Regions from separate parts of the Bacillus sp. TL12 genome, predicted to be linked through region 1. Evidence: riboswitches for the same ligand, from Rfam matches in the RefSeq annotation. Region 1 holds a riboswitch; each other region holds the start of a gene.
What was found. A riboswitch is a leader RNA that binds a small molecule or an ion and turns the genes downstream of it on or off. The one in region 1 is predicted to bind S-adenosylmethionine.

Region 1 (5,560 bases):
ATTAGCAATCGGACAAGGTGCACCTATTTCTTATCATAATCAATGGTGGATTCCTCACAATGAACAAGGCGCATTTGAAGTATTAGGAAGTTATGGGCAATGTCTCTATATAGATCCTAAAGCGAATATGGTCATTGTACATTTTTCATCAAATGCGAATCCAAGTAATGATGTCCATGCTACTTATTCCAATATGTATGTACAGATCGCCAAACACTTAGAAAAGCTTTCACAAGGGTGAAAGCTTTTCTTTTATAATTTATCTGAATCTTCAGTTTAATAAAGGTTATCTCTTTACCCACAGCGAATATGTAAAAGAAAAAACTTAAGGAAGTTGATGAATTTGTTTCGCTCTTTTACAAATGGTTGTGTTGCTCTTGTGCAGCGTTTTTTACCAGAGCCCTTTATTTTATCTTGTTTATTAACAATTTTTGTTATCTTCTTTGGCATGTTCGCTACGCAGCAATCGCCTGTAGAAATGATTGCTCATTGGGGAAATAGAATTTGGGGACTTTTAGCCTTCGCCATGCAAATGGCACTTGTACTTGTTACAGGTTCTGCATTAGCTAACGCTCCGCTCATTCGCAAAGGCTTAGCAAAAGCTGCACAACTGCCGAAAACAAGCGGACAAGGTATTATCGCTATTTCTATTGTTAGTTTAATTGACGCATACATAAACTGGGGATTTGGCATTGTAGTGTCTGTTTTATATGCAAAGGAAGTTGCAAAACACATACAAAATTTAGATTATCGACTTGCCATCGCTTCTTCTTATTCCGGATTTCTTATTTGGCACGCGGGACTTTCCGCCTCTATACCGCTTACTTTAGCATCTGGCGGCGAAACATTAATTAAAACAACTGCTGGAAGTATAAAGGAAGCCATCCCTATAACAGAAACGTTATTTTCACCATATGCGCTTGTTCCTGTACTTATATTTTTAGTAACAATGCCACTTATAAATAAGGCGATGCATCCGGATGAAAATCATACGATTACAGTGGATCCTAGCGTATTTCAAGAAGAAGCTGCTGCTCAAGAAGTAGAAGCCCAGACATTTGCTGAGAAAATGGAAAATAGCATTTGGATAACGGTATGTGTTGGACTATTAGGTCTTATTTATATTGTTCATTATTTTAGTACGAAAGGTTTTAACCTGACACTTGATATCGTTATTTTTATACTGTTAATTGCTGGCCTTATTTTTCACCGTACTCCGATTCAATATATTCGCGCCTTTTCAGATTCGACGAAAAGCGCATCTGGCATTCTACTCCAATTTCCATTTTACGCAGGAATTATGGGAATGATGATTGGAGCAAACAGCGAAGGTCTTTCACTTGGAGGAGCAATTTCTAATTTCTTTATTAGCATTTCGAATGAAACCACCTTCCCTCTATTCACGTTTTTAAGTGCAGGAATTGTAAACATTTTCGTACCATCTGGAGGCGGTCAATGGGCTGTACAAGCTCCTATTATGATCCCAGCTGGTGCTGAGCTTGGTGTACCTGCTGCGAAAACCGCAATGGCAATTGCATGGGGAGACGCTTGGACGAACTTAATACAACCTTTCTGGGCATTACCTGCATTAGCAATCGCCGGTTTAGGTGCACGTGACATTATGGGATTTTGTGTTGTTAACCTCCTTTATGCTGGCGTAGTAATTGGTTTATGTTTCCTTATCATTTAAATCGAAGCAATGTAAAAAAGCTAGTTTTATACTAGCTTTTTTACATAATAACTATAGTGATAATCATTCGTTTTCTATGCATCTAATTACATTTCCCCATTCTTCACATGAAAGATTTAACCTTTTATATGTAAATAACGTCGTACAAACAGTTTCAATCATCGATGGATGATTTCGCAAAAAATCCCATCTTAATATTTTCGGTAACTCATACATTTTATACTCTTTACTTTCCTTAACGATTCCATCAACTTCCCGTTCACAAATTCCCCTTATTAAATAATCTGCTTTTAGTTCTTGATACATTTTTTGAAAACCCTCGCTATGATGTTTCAATTGAAGTAAACAAACGATATACGTACGAAACAAATCATCATTCCGCTTACAGCATCTCAATATATTTTCTACTTCGCTCATAATTTTTTAGCCTTTTCTTGTATTTCTAAAAGCCACTTTTCACGTTTTTCTGCTTTACTTGTTTTTACAGACTGAAAAGCAGAACGGTTTATTTGACGTATACCACAAAATCGTAAAATACCCTTTTTCATAATCACCCAATCAGCAGAGCGATATAAGAGTGCCACGTACCATAAAGGTGAATCTAAAGTATTAATAACCCATGCTGTTTTCCCTATAAGCAATCCTTTCGGCATTACACCTTCATATTTATATGCAAACCCTGCAGCAAAAACGCGATCGATAAACCCCTTTAAAATAGCAGGCATTCCCCACCACCATATTGGATAAATAAAAATTAAAGAATCTGCTTCCTTGATTAATGTTCTGTATTTCTCTGTCTCTTCTTCATACGCTAAATCACGTCTTCTCTTATCTTCATTAAAAATAAGTACTGGATTAAATTGTTCCTTATAAAGGTCCAGCAATGTAACAGAATGATTCGTCTCTTGAAGCCCTTTTTGCACATGTTCTAAAATGGATGCATTGAAACTAGATGGATTGGGATGTGTATAGACGATGAGTATGTTCACCTTCAAACAACACCTTTCCTTAAATTCCCTTTTGACTTCCGAAAGTTTGCGTGATATTCTATTACATGTCAAGTGGCAAGCCCATTTGGCAAACCCATTTGGCAAACCAACTGACACCTACTCGGCGAAGGTGTCTCTTTTCATTTATAGCCGAATGAAATGCCTCTTTCAGGGCATATTCAACTTTTGACACTACACACTCAACACCATTCCCTTGTATCAGGCTGCTTTGGCAGTCTTTTACTCTACATACAATTCGAATTTTCAAACAAATTATAACATAAAAAAAGAGAGCCTAGCTCCCTTTTCTCGCCTCATAGAATACCCTTTTCTCAGCATAGTGGTATTCATCATTAGCTAAAGTAATTTTCCCATCCAGTTTCAGTTCGTCTAATAGCCTTGATAAATAAAATTGGTGTAACATTTTTTTCGTGAATTTTCCTTCATGATGCGAAACGATATGTTCTTGAATATCTAATAGTGATATTGGTTTATCTTGTTCCATCATATATTCATATACTGCATTACGCAGCTTTACGTATTTTTCGAGTGTCACAGTACAATTGCAACCCCTTTCTTCTTATTATGTTGTCTTTGGAATCGGTTTTTTTGCAATAAAAAAACCTCTTCGATAAGAAGAAGTTACGTATATATCTTCGTCTTATCTCCCAGAACAAATATGTTCTGCTGGAATTAGCACCTGCATCGCGGTTGCTGGGTTTCATCGGGCCAGTCCCTCCACCTCTCTGGATAAGAAAATATTCACTATATATCTTACTATAACTACTTTTATTATAATTGTCAAACAATATACAATAAGTTATATTTTCTTTCCTTACGCCCATACTAACATTGTATGTACAAAAGGAGGAATTTATGATGGATAAAAATGCCCGCGGATACGTTCAAGATTCATTCCATTCGTTGCAAGAAGCAAAGAATTGTTTAGAACATGCATTACAAACAGTCGAAAAAAGTGATAATCGAGAGCGAATCGAACAATCTCTACAAGCTGTGGAAGATGCATTACAAAAATGTAATCACACGGTTGATATTTTAGAACAAAAATAAATATCGCCCATCTCTTTTCTAGATGGGCAATACCTCAAATGGCATACTGCAACAGTATTGCCGTCACAATTAAAAAATATACAGAATTAACGATTTCTAAAACTCCAACTTTTAATATAGATATCTTTTTACCATACAATACGATTGCACGAACTAGGCTCGGTATAAATACAAGAGACAGCCATGGATTTACTACGAAAGAAGCAATGATTAAGAAAATATGATATCCCCATGAAACATAGCGGTAAGTAGGATTATTCTTTTCACGTATCATTGTTTTCACATAAAATGTACTACCTAAGAAATAAAGGAAAGAAATAACCGCAATCCACCATGCTGTCCCATCAATTGTCTTCATCGAAAAATAATAACTAATCAAGCCACCAATGCAGAAAACAAGTATGGCACAAATATCATTTACTAATGCTCGTTCCTTTTTTTGACGGGCAAAGTATATATTTACGATAAAGAGTGGAATCATTGTAACCGTGAATAAAAGAATTTTCCATTCATATAGTAAAGATACAATCCCGAAAACACATGCAATAACAAAATAAATAATTGCTGCATGTGAAAATTCTTTCTTTCGTGTTTTCTTCATGTACATTAAAAATGGATACGTTGCTAAATAGATAAATAACCAAGCGATAAAGAGTGGAATGTGGTAGTATGTAGGTTTACCAAGTAGCACACTAAGTAAAAATGGGATCAGCAGCATTCCCCATGCACCATGCTGCTTCGGAATAACTAGCTTCATGAATATTACATCTCCTCTTTGAAAACCTTTCTCATTTCCTATTATATAAAAAGTTCCATCCAAAAGTTGAATATATTAAAACAATTTTTTGACATTTTCTAAACCAAAGTATCATTATAAAAAAATGCTTCTCACCAATGGTAAGAAGCATGAAAGAGGCAAACGAATATGTAAGTCGCGATCCTACGTTATATTCTTATGCTTTATGATATATGCTTATGCTTTGTTTCCTTGATATAATAGCTCGTTATCATCTAAAATTCCATATTTCTTTTTAAATCTCATAAGAATTCGGATCCATGATGAGCTAAACAAAACAAGAAAAATTACATTTGAAAGCGCATGAGCGAAATCAAAGTAAAAACTTGCAGCGTAGTATGCCATAAAGTCTTTCCATGTTAATCCTTCTAAAAAGCCAAGTATCCCCCACAAATTCATAATCCAGCCAAAAACAAAACCGGCTATGAACCCATAGATGACTCTTCCCCATAACTTTCTCATAATAAATGTATTTCGTAGTAAACCAGCTGTAAAACCTATCATTCCCCAAGAAAACATTTGCCAAGGTGTCCAAGGCCCTTGTCCTAAAAATATATTAGATACAAGTGCTGCCGTTGCACCAATCATAAATCCTGTCTCACTCCCAAACACAATTGCAGATACAATAATAATAAAAGAAGTTGGTTGTACACTCGGCATAAGAGAAAATGGTACACGACTCACTGCTGCTATGGCTGCTAAAACAGCTACAATAACGATTTCACGTGAAACAAATGCTTTCCTTTCAAATCGTATATAAAAAGGTAACATAATAATGAACAATAAAAATAAACTACACCAAATAAAATATTCATCTGTTACAAAGGAAGTAAACAGAAGTGTACTTATTACAAGAAGAAAAATAAGCGTTATGAGAGCAACATATCGTTTGGACACGCTTGATACACATCCTCCCACGTTAATGCATAAGGTAATTGCTTGCGAATAAAACGATTAATAGATGTTGTATAAAAGAAATTATCACTAAAAAATTTCTTTGGCGCATCATCCATA
Region 2 (5,560 bases), on a different contig from region 1:
CCAAGGTGTTTATTTTACTATTTTCGAGTATATTTCTTTTTAGTAAATGAAAATGCAAGTGTACCAATTAAGATACTACCTTTTATAATATCTTGTGCATAATAAGGAACATTCATCATTGTTAAACCATTTAATATAATTCCAATTAAGATAGAACCAAGAAATGTTCCAATTACATTTGGTTTTTTTGCGCCAAACATTGCATAGCCAATATAAGCAGCTGCAACGGCATCCATTAGCAATGGTGCGCCAGCTGAAACTTGCCCTGTTCCAATTCTGCTACTTAAAATAATCCCACCAATCGAGGCGAATAAACCGCTAATCATATAAGCATATAAACGGTAACGATCTGTAGGAATTCCAGCTAATCTAGCAGCTTCACGATTTCCACCTGTCATATAAAAGAAACGACCATACGTTGTTTTTTCTAGAAATAGATAGGAAATGAGAACTGCTATAAGCATGATAATAACAGGAACTGGGATGTTAGCAAGAGCCCCTTGACCGATAAATAGAAAGGATGGAATAAAATGTCCTGAAGCAGTTCCGTTTGCTCCAGACATTCCTTCGTAAATAGAAGATCCTTTTGAAAATGTTAAGTGTACGCCATTAACAATATACATGACACTTAGTGTAGCTAGTAAGTCAGGTAATTTAATACGAATAATAAGTAGTGCATTTAACAACCCAACTAATAGGCCACAAAGTATAGGGATAAGGAGTGTCATCCATAATTCTTGGCGATATAAAACGAGACATGCAGCAGAGGCGATTGTTGCTAGGCTAGCTGTAGAGCCAACTGACAAATCAAATCCATCAACAATTAATGTGAAGGTGACCCCAATTGCAAGTAATGTAACAATAGAAACGGAACGTAAAATGTCGCTAATATTGTTATAAGTTAAAAAAGAATCGTTTACAATTGAGAAGAAAATTGTCACCCCTATAATAATAGCAATTGTACTAAATTGATAAAAAAGATTAGTAGATAGGAATGTTTTTTTCGTTTTAGTTTCGTGAACTAGATTCAACGGAATAGCTCCCTTCAGATAAATGTAAAAGTTGTTCAGGTGAAAGTTCATGAGGAAGGTATTCACCTACAAATGCTCCATTCACTAGTATTAAAATACGATCAGCAATGTGTAATGCTTCATCCTGTTCGCCTGTAAAGTAGAGAACGGAGCTGCCATTCTCTGTAATGTGCCGAATAAATTGGAAAATGTCTTGTTTTGCAGCTACGTCGACACCTTTTGTTGGTTCATCTAAAAGAAAGAGATTGGGCTTAAAGCCCGTCCATTTCGCAATAGAAACTTTTTGCTGATTACCGCCGCTAAGTGAATGGACGGAAGCTTTTGAGTTACTTGGTGAAATGCTGAATGAATCAATAGCTGCTTCAGCACATTGGATTTCTACCTTTTTTTGTTTCCGACCTAATTGATGTAAATTCACATGTTCTATAATGTTTTCAGATAAAAATAATCCTTGTTTTCGCCTTTCTTCAGGTACAAGTGCAATCTTCGCTTGAATGGCATCGCTTGGTGTCTTAATGGTTATATTCTGGTCGTTTATCGTTGCTTGATAAGCATGACGAGCCCCAAATAATGTTTCTGCAAGTGTTGTTTTTCCGCTTCCGATTAATCCATATATAACAACTGTTTCTCCTTTTCGAATAGTAAGAGAAATAGGAGAACGATTTTTGTGTAACTGAAGATGTTGAACTTGAAATAGATCTTCTGTAGGCTGCTTTATTTGTGCATTGATTGGAATTGTAAGTTCTTTTCCTGTCATAGCTTCAACAATTTGTTGGTCAGTAATCTTTGTGATAGTTTCTGATAATGAAATGGTACCATTTCGTAATACAGTTACAACATCTGCAAATCTTCTGATTTCTGATAGACGATGAGAAATTAATATGACTCCGATTCCTTGTGATTTTAACTGTTGCAATAGATCTCCAAAGTTTTCGACTTCTTTCGGTCCAAGTGAAGACGTTGGTTCATCTAATAAGAGATAACTTGTGTTATTTGATAATGCTCTTGCAATAAGAAGTAATTGTTTTTCATGTAAAGAACACTTTGAAATATCTTCCCAAAGGTTTAAATCGATGTGCACGGCTTGCAAATATTTTTTAGCAAGCTGTGTTAGTTGTGATTTTGAGAATAGAATTTTACTATTTAGTGCTAAGTAATCGATTAGTAGATTTTCTAATACAGACAAATTTGGAATAAGTCCGTGATCTACTTCTTGTGTAACGAAAGCAATACCATGTTTTTTTGCATCTTTTGGCGAAGTGAAAGAAATGGTTTGTTCATTAATTTTTATCTTTCCGGCAACTGGACGGATTTCGCCAGTTGCTATTTTTAATAAAGTACTTTTTCCTGCACCATTCATTCCAAGTAACGCATGAATTTGTCCTTTTTGTACCTCTATGGAAACATCTTGTAGCACAGGGGTAGTTGTATAAGAATGTGTAATGTTTTGAAGTGAGAATGTCATCGTTTTTTCTCCTTCTCTAATTTGTTCATCCAAGGTGAGTACGCATCTTTTGAATTTCCCCAGCCGCTTATGTATCTAGATAAGTGTTCCATAGTGATACTTTCTGTAGGTAAACTATTTTTCTTTACAAGGTATGGGTCTAACGAGTAAATATCTGGCGTATGTTCGCCGGCAATTTTTTTATACAGGAAGCGCACTTGTACTTTACCTACTTCAGCTGGATCAGTTGCAGTTGTTGCAGCCCAAGGTGAGTTTTCTTTTTGCATTAATTGTAAATCTTCGTTGCTTAAATCAATGCCGTATACTTTTATATCAGTGCGACCAGCTTGTTCAAGTGCTTTTACAGCCCCTTTGGCAAATTCATCCCAAGAAGCAAAAATAGCATGTAAATCGCCTTTGTTAGGATATTTCTTTAATAATGCTTCTACTTGTGTTTGTGTATCTAGTGGCGTGTTATTACTAGCAGTACCGAATCGAGCCACTTCTTTTATATTTGGATAACGTTTATAAAATGCATCAATAATAACACTACGACGTTCCATTGGAGCAAAGCCGCCAACCCATACTACAGCTATATTTCCTTTGCCATTTAAATCTTCAGCTAATGTTTTTAACGACTTCCATGCGAGACTATAGTCGTCTTGATCAATAACAGTTACACCAGGTAAACGTAAATCATTATCAAATGCGACGACTGGAATATTTGCTTGTAATGCTTTTTCTACACCTGGCTTTAACGCCTCAGAGCGACCGTGGTCAATTAAGATTCCATCAACTTTCGAATTAATCGCGGTATCTAGATTCGCTGCCATTTTTGCCAGGTCATTATCGGAATTGTACACTTGTACGCTACCACCAAATTGTTCAATCTGCTTTTTTACACCTTCAATATATTGGGAGGAGAATGTCCCGATAGACATCTGCATAATTAAAGCAACTTTTAACGGTTTTTGCACTTGTTTTGGAATTTCTGTATTCGAACTACTTTGCGTTGAGGTCGTTTCTTTTTTGATGGTTTGTTGTTTCTGTGAAGAAACAGCATCTTGCTCATTTGTACAGGCTGTTAATGCGAACAAGAGAATGATTAATAATATGGAACACAATTTTTTCATAAAAAAATCCCTCCTAAATGTAAGAAGAGAGGGGAGAAGAGGAAATAAAAAACGTCTTTTCACAGAGAAAAGACGTCTTATCACGTTACTCTTATCTTTCAACACAATGTGTTGTAAGAATTAGCACCGTGCCCATTATGGGTCGGTTGCCGGGCTTCGTAGGGCTCATCCCTCCACCTGCTCTTGATAAGATATCAAATATTTAACTAGTTCGAATTATTCCACATTTATATAATGTTGTCAAACACTTTTTATAAAAAAAAGTTCCTCATTACGAGGAACTTTAATGCGGTAAGAAAATCAACTGATAAGCGAACAAAATCCCAAATACGTATACAAGAGGATGAACAGCACGGAATTGTCCTTTTGCCATTTTCATAAGTGGATATGAAATGAATCCAAGTGCAATACCTGTTGCGATACTTGATGTAAGTGGCATGCTTAAGATTACTAAGAATGCAGGGAATGCTTCGTCAAATGTATCCCAATCAATGTGACGTACAGATCCCATCATTAAGCTACCAACAATAATTAATGATGGAGATGTAATTGCTGATACGCCAGAAACAGCACCTACTAGAGGACCGAAGAATGCAGCAACTGCAAATAGTGCAGCAACTGTTATTGTTGTTAAACCAGTACGGCCACCAGCTGCAACACCAGCAGATGATTCAATATAAGCTGTTGATGGTGTTGTTCCGAACATAGATCCAATTGTTGCTGAGAAAGAATCAGATAGAAGAGCTCGTCCTGATTTCGGAAGTTTGCCATCTTTCATAAATCCACCTTGCTGCGCAACACCAAGTAGTGTACCTGTTGTATCAAATAGCGTAACAAGGAAGAAAGAGAATACAACGCCGTATAACCCGTAATTAATGACATCAGAAACTGCTGTAATTGGGTTAGAAACAATGATTCCTTCTGGTAATCCAGGCATTGATGTAATGCCGTTTGAGAATGTTAACTGTCCTGTGAAATAAGCGATAATTCCTGTTAATAACATTCCGAAGAATAATGCGCCGTTTATGTTTAAAGACATAAGAATAAGTGTGATCCCAAGGCCAGCTAAAGCTAGTAGTACTGGAGCAGAATGAAGGTCTCCAAGTCCAACTAAGTTTGAGTCATGTTTCACTACAATTCCTGTCATACGTAAACCGATAAAAGCAATAAATAAGCCAATACCAGCAGTAATTGCATGTTTTAAGTTTTCAGGAATAGCTTCCATTAATTTTGTACGGAATGATGTGAATGATAACAAAATTAAAATCATGCCTGCTACGAATACAGCAGAGAATGCAATTGTAAATGTCATACCTTCATGTGCTTTTACAACAGAGTAAGAGAAATAAGCGTTAAGTCCCATACCTGGTGCGATTGCAATTGGTAAGTTTGTAAAGATTGCCATAAATAATGTTCCGACAACAGCTGCAATAATTGTCGCTGTAAATGCTTGTTCAAATGGAACACCTGCATCGCCAAGGATGATAGGGTTTACGACAATAATATATGCCATTGTTAAGAAGGTAATTATACCTGCCATAATTTCAGTTTTTATAGAAGTTTTATGTTTTGAAAGGTTAAACATATAAACATCCTTTCTGTTTACGAATGATAATCACAACAGTTATATATAATATTCGTTTTTTAAGTGTTTTGCAAGCGTTTTGCATAAAAAGTTTATAACAATTCATATTTTATGTCTTAATTTCGAATGTTAATCAAGAAAATACTCTTATGTTTCGGTTTTTCCCTTCTTATAAGTACTTTTCATAATTGTGTACATCATAAGAAAGAGAAATGAGAAGGAGCTGAAAGATTCATGGCAGAACAAAAAAAGTTTTTAACGTTGCCACCGCAACACCAAAATAAACAGCCAGGAATAGAATCGATGATGAACCCTCTTCCGAAGTACGAGGATCCGAATTATCGTGGTAGTGAAAAGTTAAGAGGGA
Region 3 (5,560 bases), on a different contig from region 1:
TGAATTTACCACGTCCTCGTACGATGGATATGTTGACATCCCTTGAGTTAAAAGAAGACAAAGCGGAGATTTTAGAGATATTAGCTCCTTATATGCGGAAGTGAAAAAGGTCTCTTAACAATTTTTGGTATAATGATTGTTAAGAGGCTTTTTTATGTGGAAATCGTTAACTTTAGATGTTACAAGACCTTACGCAATGGAGAAGATGTATGAAGAAATTTTTTTGTGAAAAAGAGGAACAAACAGATTTATAACGAATAAAATATAAGAGCATGGTACATGCTTATTATAAGACAATAATGATTTATAAAGGAGTGAAAGGATAAGATGACTTTATCAACTGTTCTTCAAATGGTTTTAGCTTGATATGGGAGAAGTCTGCCCATTTTTAAAGTTTAAGCCAAATTGAAGACAGCAGATAAAGAACCTTAATCCTTTTTTACAATAATATTTTGTGATGGGTAAGGTGTATTCACCTTACCCATTTTTCATGTATACACAATTTAATAAGACCTTTATTTTGCTGTTCTCTCTATTTGGCTTGTTAGCGATAAAGAAAAGGAGAGAACAAAAATGAGTGTATTAACAGTAGAAAATCTTTCGCATATGTATGGGGATAAAACCATTTTATATAATGCTTGCTTTCGGTTATTACAAGGTGATCATGTTGGGCTTGTAGGAAGTAATGGTGCCGGAAAATCTACATTGCTTCGTCTTTTAGCAGGAGAGATTTTACCAGATAGGGGAACAATTGAATGGTTTCCACATGTGAAAGTCGGTTTTTTACAGCAGCATATTGATTTACAAGAAGGAACAACGATTGAAGAATATTTGCAAAGTGCATTTTCTCATCTGTATAAGGTTGAACGTGAAATGATGGATATTGCTGACAAGATGGCAAAGGAAACAGATTTAGAGAAGTTATTAGTACAGTATGGGGAATTACAAAATAAGCTAGAAGGCTCAAATTTTTATCAACTTCATACAACAATAGAAGAAGTAGCAACTGGTTTAGGCTTGTTAGATTTAGGGATGAAAAAAGATGTTTCAAAATTAAGTGGTGGTCAGCGCACAAAGTTATTACTTGGCAAGCTTCTTTTAGAGAAGCCACACGTTTTATTACTTGATGAGCCGACAAATTATTTAGATACGCTTCATATTGATTGGCTAAGAGCATATTTACAAACGTATGAGCATGCTTATATTGTCGTTTCACATGATGAATCATTTTTAAACAGTATTACGAATGTGATTTATCATTTAGAAGGGAACACAATAAAGCGCTACGCGGGGAGTTATGAAAGTTTTTTAGAAAGCTATCAACTTCAGAAACAACAATTAAAAGCAGCTTATACAAGGCAGCAAAAGGAAATTGCAAATTTAGAGGGTTTTATTCAAAAAAATAAAATCCGAAAAGCAAAGCAAGCAAAAAGTCGTGAAAAGGTATTGGAGAAAATGAAAAAGGTTGGAAAGCCTAATGATGCACACAGGCCGCGTTTTCATTTTCAGGTTCACAATGAGCCTGTGAGCCGCATATTACAAGCGCAGCAGATCCAAATTGGTTATGCAGAACCATTGTTTACAGCCCTTAATTTACAAGTGAAAAGGGGCGAAAAGATTGCAATTGTTGGGCATAATGGAATTGGAAAAACCACAATGTTAAAAACATTACTAGGGCAATTAAAACCAATAAGTGGAACCGTAAGTATTGGAGAACGAGTACACCCTGCATATTTTGCTCAAGAAGAATTTGCGAAAGAAATTACACCACTTGAGCAAATCTGGTCAGGACGTCCGGATATGACGCAAAAAGAAATCAGGCAATCTTTAGCAAGATGTGGTTTAAAGGAAGAGCATATTCGGCAGTCTCTTCACTTGTTAAGTGGTGGAGAACAAACAAAGGTACGTTTATGTGAGCTTATGTTAACGCGGAGTAATGTATTAATTTTAGATGAACCAACCAATCATTTAGATGTGTATGCGAAAGAAGCGCTAGAAGAAGCTTTGCAAAATTATCAAGGAACGGTTTTACTCGTTTCTCACGAGCCATCTTTTTATGAGTCTTGGGTGACACGAGTTTGGAATTTGGAGGAAATGAATCGTACTAAAAAATAAGAGGGAAAGTTATTTAGGAATATAAAATGAAAGCAGCCACTTTTTGTGGCTGCTTTCATTATGTTCATTGATTTACTTGCAAACGTTCTTGAATGAACAACAGCAACTTAACGATGCTGTCTTCTGTGTAAATATCAAATTTTTGTCGATGAAATTCACCATGTTCGTGATAAAAAATACATTCACCTTTGCCGGCAACTTCGTCTATTGACATATGAAAACTAAGAGGTGTCGCTACAATTGATCCGTTATCATCCCTTAAAAGAATTTGGCATAGCGTTTTTTGTTGTTCAACCTCATATAAAAAATCGTAATGAAAGGATTGTGTTAGTTTTTCTATTTGAGATAGGAGTAGGGTTTGTATAGATGATGATTCACTCATAAAATGTAACCTCTTTTCGTGTATGTGCTGTTACTAAGTATAGTAATGATGCACATACTTTGTACATAGTAATTGCTCACTATTGCTATGATGTTTCAAAATGAAAATAAAATATATTCTGAAAAATATGATTGACAAAAAAATTTGTAAGATTTACTATTAGTACCATAACTTTTAAAAAAATTCATACAAATACTCTTATCCAGAGAGGCGGAGGGACTGGCCCTATGATGCCCGGCAACCGAGCTTATGAATAATAAGCTAAGGTGCTAATTCCTGCAAAACGATTTTCGTTTTGGAAGATAAGAGAGGAGCCTATTTTGTTTATTCGACACCTCTCTTATTTGAGAGGTGTTTTTGGTTTGAAGAGAGAGAATATATGTGGGGGGAACTGTATATGAAAAAGTTGTTGTTAAGTATTGTAAGCGGAACGGTATTATTACTAGGTGCATGTAGTGCTGATTCGGGTAAGGAGGCAAAAGCGCTAGAAGAGAAAAAAGTTACAGTTGGTGTGACTGGGGGGCCACATGAACAAATTTTTGAAAAAGTAAAAGAAGTAGCAGCAAAAGATGGGGTGCAAGTCGACATAAAAGTATTTAATGATTATGTAGCGCCGAATGTATCGCTAGATGAAAAAAGCATTGACGTAAATAGTTACCAAACGAAGTCTTATTTAGATGTATTTAAAGCAGAACGTAATATGAAACTGACAGAAGTATTTTCAACGGTCACGTTCCCAATGGGAGTATATTCTAAAAGTTTGAAAGATGTAAAAGAGTTAAAAGATGGAGATGCGATTGCTGTACCCAATGATCCAACGAATGAACTTCGAGCGTTAAAACTATTTGAAAAAGCAGGCGTTTTAAAAGTGGATCCAAAAGCAACAGAAAAAGCAACTGCAAAAGATGTCATTGAGAATCCGAAGAATTTAAAAATTGTTGAATTAGAGGCATCGCAACTACCAACGCAATTAGGTGAAGTGAAAGCTGCTGCGATTAACACAAACTTTGCATTAGGTGCAAAGTTAAGTCCAGCTAAAGATTCTATTTTCCGTGAAGGAAAAGATTCACCATATGTGAACTGGGTAGTTGTTCGTACGGAGAATAAGGATGATGAAGTTGTAAAAAAACTGAAGAAAGCGTATCAGTCTAAAGAAGTAAAAGAGTTTATCGAGAAAAAATTCGATGGTTCTGTTTTACCGTCTTGGTAGGAGCTGAATATCATGATTGAATTGAAGAATGTTTCTAAAGTATTTACAACAAAAAAAGGTAAGATAGAAGCTCTGAAACCAACTTCTCTTAAAATAGAAAAAGGAGAAGTGTTTGGAATCATTGGATATAGCGGTGCAGGTAAAAGTACATTAATTCGCTGTGTAAACTTATTAGAAAAACCAACAACAGGTAATGTAATTGTAAATGAAAAGGATTTAACAACCTTATCTACAAAAGAGTTAGCAAAGGCGAGACAAAAAATCGGGATGATTTTTCAAGGATTTAACTTATTAAAAACAGTCAACGTTTATGAAAATATTGCATTACCTTTACGATTAGCTGGGATTTCAAAAACGGAAATTGAAAAAAGAGTAGAAAAGTATTTACGTATTGTTGATCTGTTTGATAGAAAAGATGCGTATCCAAGCGAGCTTTCTGGTGGACAAAAACAGCGTGTTGCAATTGCACGTGCGTTATCTTATGAACCAGAAGTGTTGCTAAGTGATGAAGCGACAAGCGCATTAGATCCTGAAACAACGGAGTCGATTTTAGATCTGCTACTAGAAATTAATGAGAAAATTGGGATTACGATTTTACTTATTACACATGAAATGAACGTTATCCAGCGCATATGTGATCGAGTTGCTGTGATGGAACAGGGAGCTATCGTAGAAAGTGGAACAGTGAAAGAGATTTTTACAAACCCACAACATAAAACAACGAAAAAATTTGTGAATAGTGCTTTAGCGGTTAAGATTCCAGAAGAAATACAGAAAGAACTAAAAAATACTGGTGAAATTGTAACGTTGTCCTTTGTCGGAAACTCTTCAGGAGAACCGGCACTTGCTGTTGCTACAAAGCGATTTCAAGTATATCCCAATATTTTATCGGGGAATATTACACAACTAAAATCAGAATCATATGGTAAACTCGTTGTTCATATGCAGGGTGAAAAGCACGAGGTAAAACGGGCTTTAACGTTTTTAAGGGAACAAGGAATTATCGTAGAAAGGGGAGAAGAAGAGTATGGGAAGCAAGTCCTTTTGGGATGAGTGGAGTAAGATGATATGGGAAGCGACGATCCAAACATTTCAAATGACATCCATTTCACTACTTATATCAGTCATTATTGCATTGCCACTTGGCGTCACACTTGTTTTAACAAGGCCTGGTGGTCAACGTGAGAATAAAATTGTATATCCCATTTTGAATACGATTATTAATGTGATTCGTTCTCTTCCATTTATTATTCTATTATTTTTCATTTTACCTTTTACGAAGCTGCTTATGGGAACGTCGATTGGTGTGAAAGGTGTAATTGTACCGCTTGTTGTTTTTACAGCACCTTATATTGCGCGGTTAATGGAAACAGCTTTATTAGAAGTGGATCGTGGTGTGATTGAGGCATATCAAGCGATGGGAGTTTCTACAGTAAAGATTATTTGGCACGTTATGGTGAAAGAAGCGCGTCCATCTCTTGTATTAGGACTTACAATTGCGACGATTGGTTTAATAGGTGCAACAGCAATGGCTGGGCTTGTAGGAGCAGGTGGACTTGGGGATTTAGCATACCGATTTGGCCATTTACGGTATGAACCGGAAGTGATGTATGCAACGGTATTTATCTTAATTATTCTTGTTCAAGGCTTACAGTCTCTAGGAAATGGGATTGCTAGAAAATTGAAGAAAGATTGACGAAATGCGGTGGCTCTATTATAAGAGTTACCGCATTTTTTTATTTTTGGAGTATATAAACCAAAATAAAAAACGCCATAAATCCTTTCTTTTTAGGCGGAAGAGAGGAGGCGATTATGCATAGCGGCGGTTATATTCTGTTCCTGCACCATGCCAG

Region 2: another riboswitch for S-adenosylmethionine. It lies ahead of LOK41_RS21510 (sugar ABC transporter substrate-binding protein); the one in region 1 lies ahead of LOK41_RS11835 (hypothetical protein).
Region 3: another riboswitch for S-adenosylmethionine. It lies ahead of LOK41_RS17500 (MetQ/NlpA family ABC transporter substrate-binding protein); the one in region 1 lies ahead of LOK41_RS11835 (hypothetical protein).

Annotation. Positions count from the first base shown of each region.
Region 1 is NZ_JAJJBY010000010.1:69,234-74,793, reverse strand. Features, by position in the region: gene LOK41_RS11855 (serine hydrolase domain-containing protein) at 1-241, shown strand, start outside; gene LOK41_RS11850 (short-chain fatty acid transporter) at 344-1,690, shown strand; gene LOK41_RS11845 (group-specific protein) at 1,754-2,107, opposite strand; gene LOK41_RS11840 (NAD(P)H-dependent oxidoreductase) at 2,104-2,679, opposite strand; gene LOK41_RS11835 (hypothetical protein) at 2,975-3,235, opposite strand; SAM riboswitch class I at 3,338-3,436, opposite strand; gene LOK41_RS11830 (hypothetical protein) at 3,559-3,750, shown strand; gene LOK41_RS11825 (YwiC-like family protein) at 3,785-4,507, opposite strand; gene LOK41_RS11820 (ECF transporter S component) at 4,724-5,443, opposite strand; gene LOK41_RS11815 (ABC transporter ATP-binding protein) at 5,416-5,560, opposite strand, start outside.
Region 2 is NZ_JAJJBY010000030.1:26,706-32,265, reverse strand. Features, by position in the region: gene LOK41_RS21520 (ABC transporter permease) at 18-1,031, opposite strand; gene LOK41_RS21515 (sugar ABC transporter ATP-binding protein) at 1,009-2,496, opposite strand; gene LOK41_RS21510 (sugar ABC transporter substrate-binding protein) at 2,493-3,608, opposite strand; SAM riboswitch class I at 3,697-3,801, opposite strand; gene LOK41_RS21505 (NCS2 family permease) at 3,892-5,193, opposite strand; gene LOK41_RS21500 (SDR family oxidoreductase) at 5,428-5,560, shown strand, end outside.
Region 3 is NZ_JAJJBY010000019.1:51,497-57,056, forward strand. Features, by position in the region: gene LOK41_RS17485 (ABC transporter ATP-binding protein) at 1-104, shown strand, start outside; gene LOK41_RS17490 (ABC-F family ATP-binding cassette domain-containing protein) at 574-2,115, shown strand; gene LOK41_RS17495 (hypothetical protein) at 2,180-2,497, opposite strand; SAM riboswitch class I at 2,693-2,806, shown strand; gene LOK41_RS17500 (MetQ/NlpA family ABC transporter substrate-binding protein) at 2,895-3,707, shown strand; gene LOK41_RS17505 (methionine ABC transporter ATP-binding protein) at 3,720-4,760, shown strand; gene LOK41_RS17510 (methionine ABC transporter permease) at 4,735-5,403, shown strand.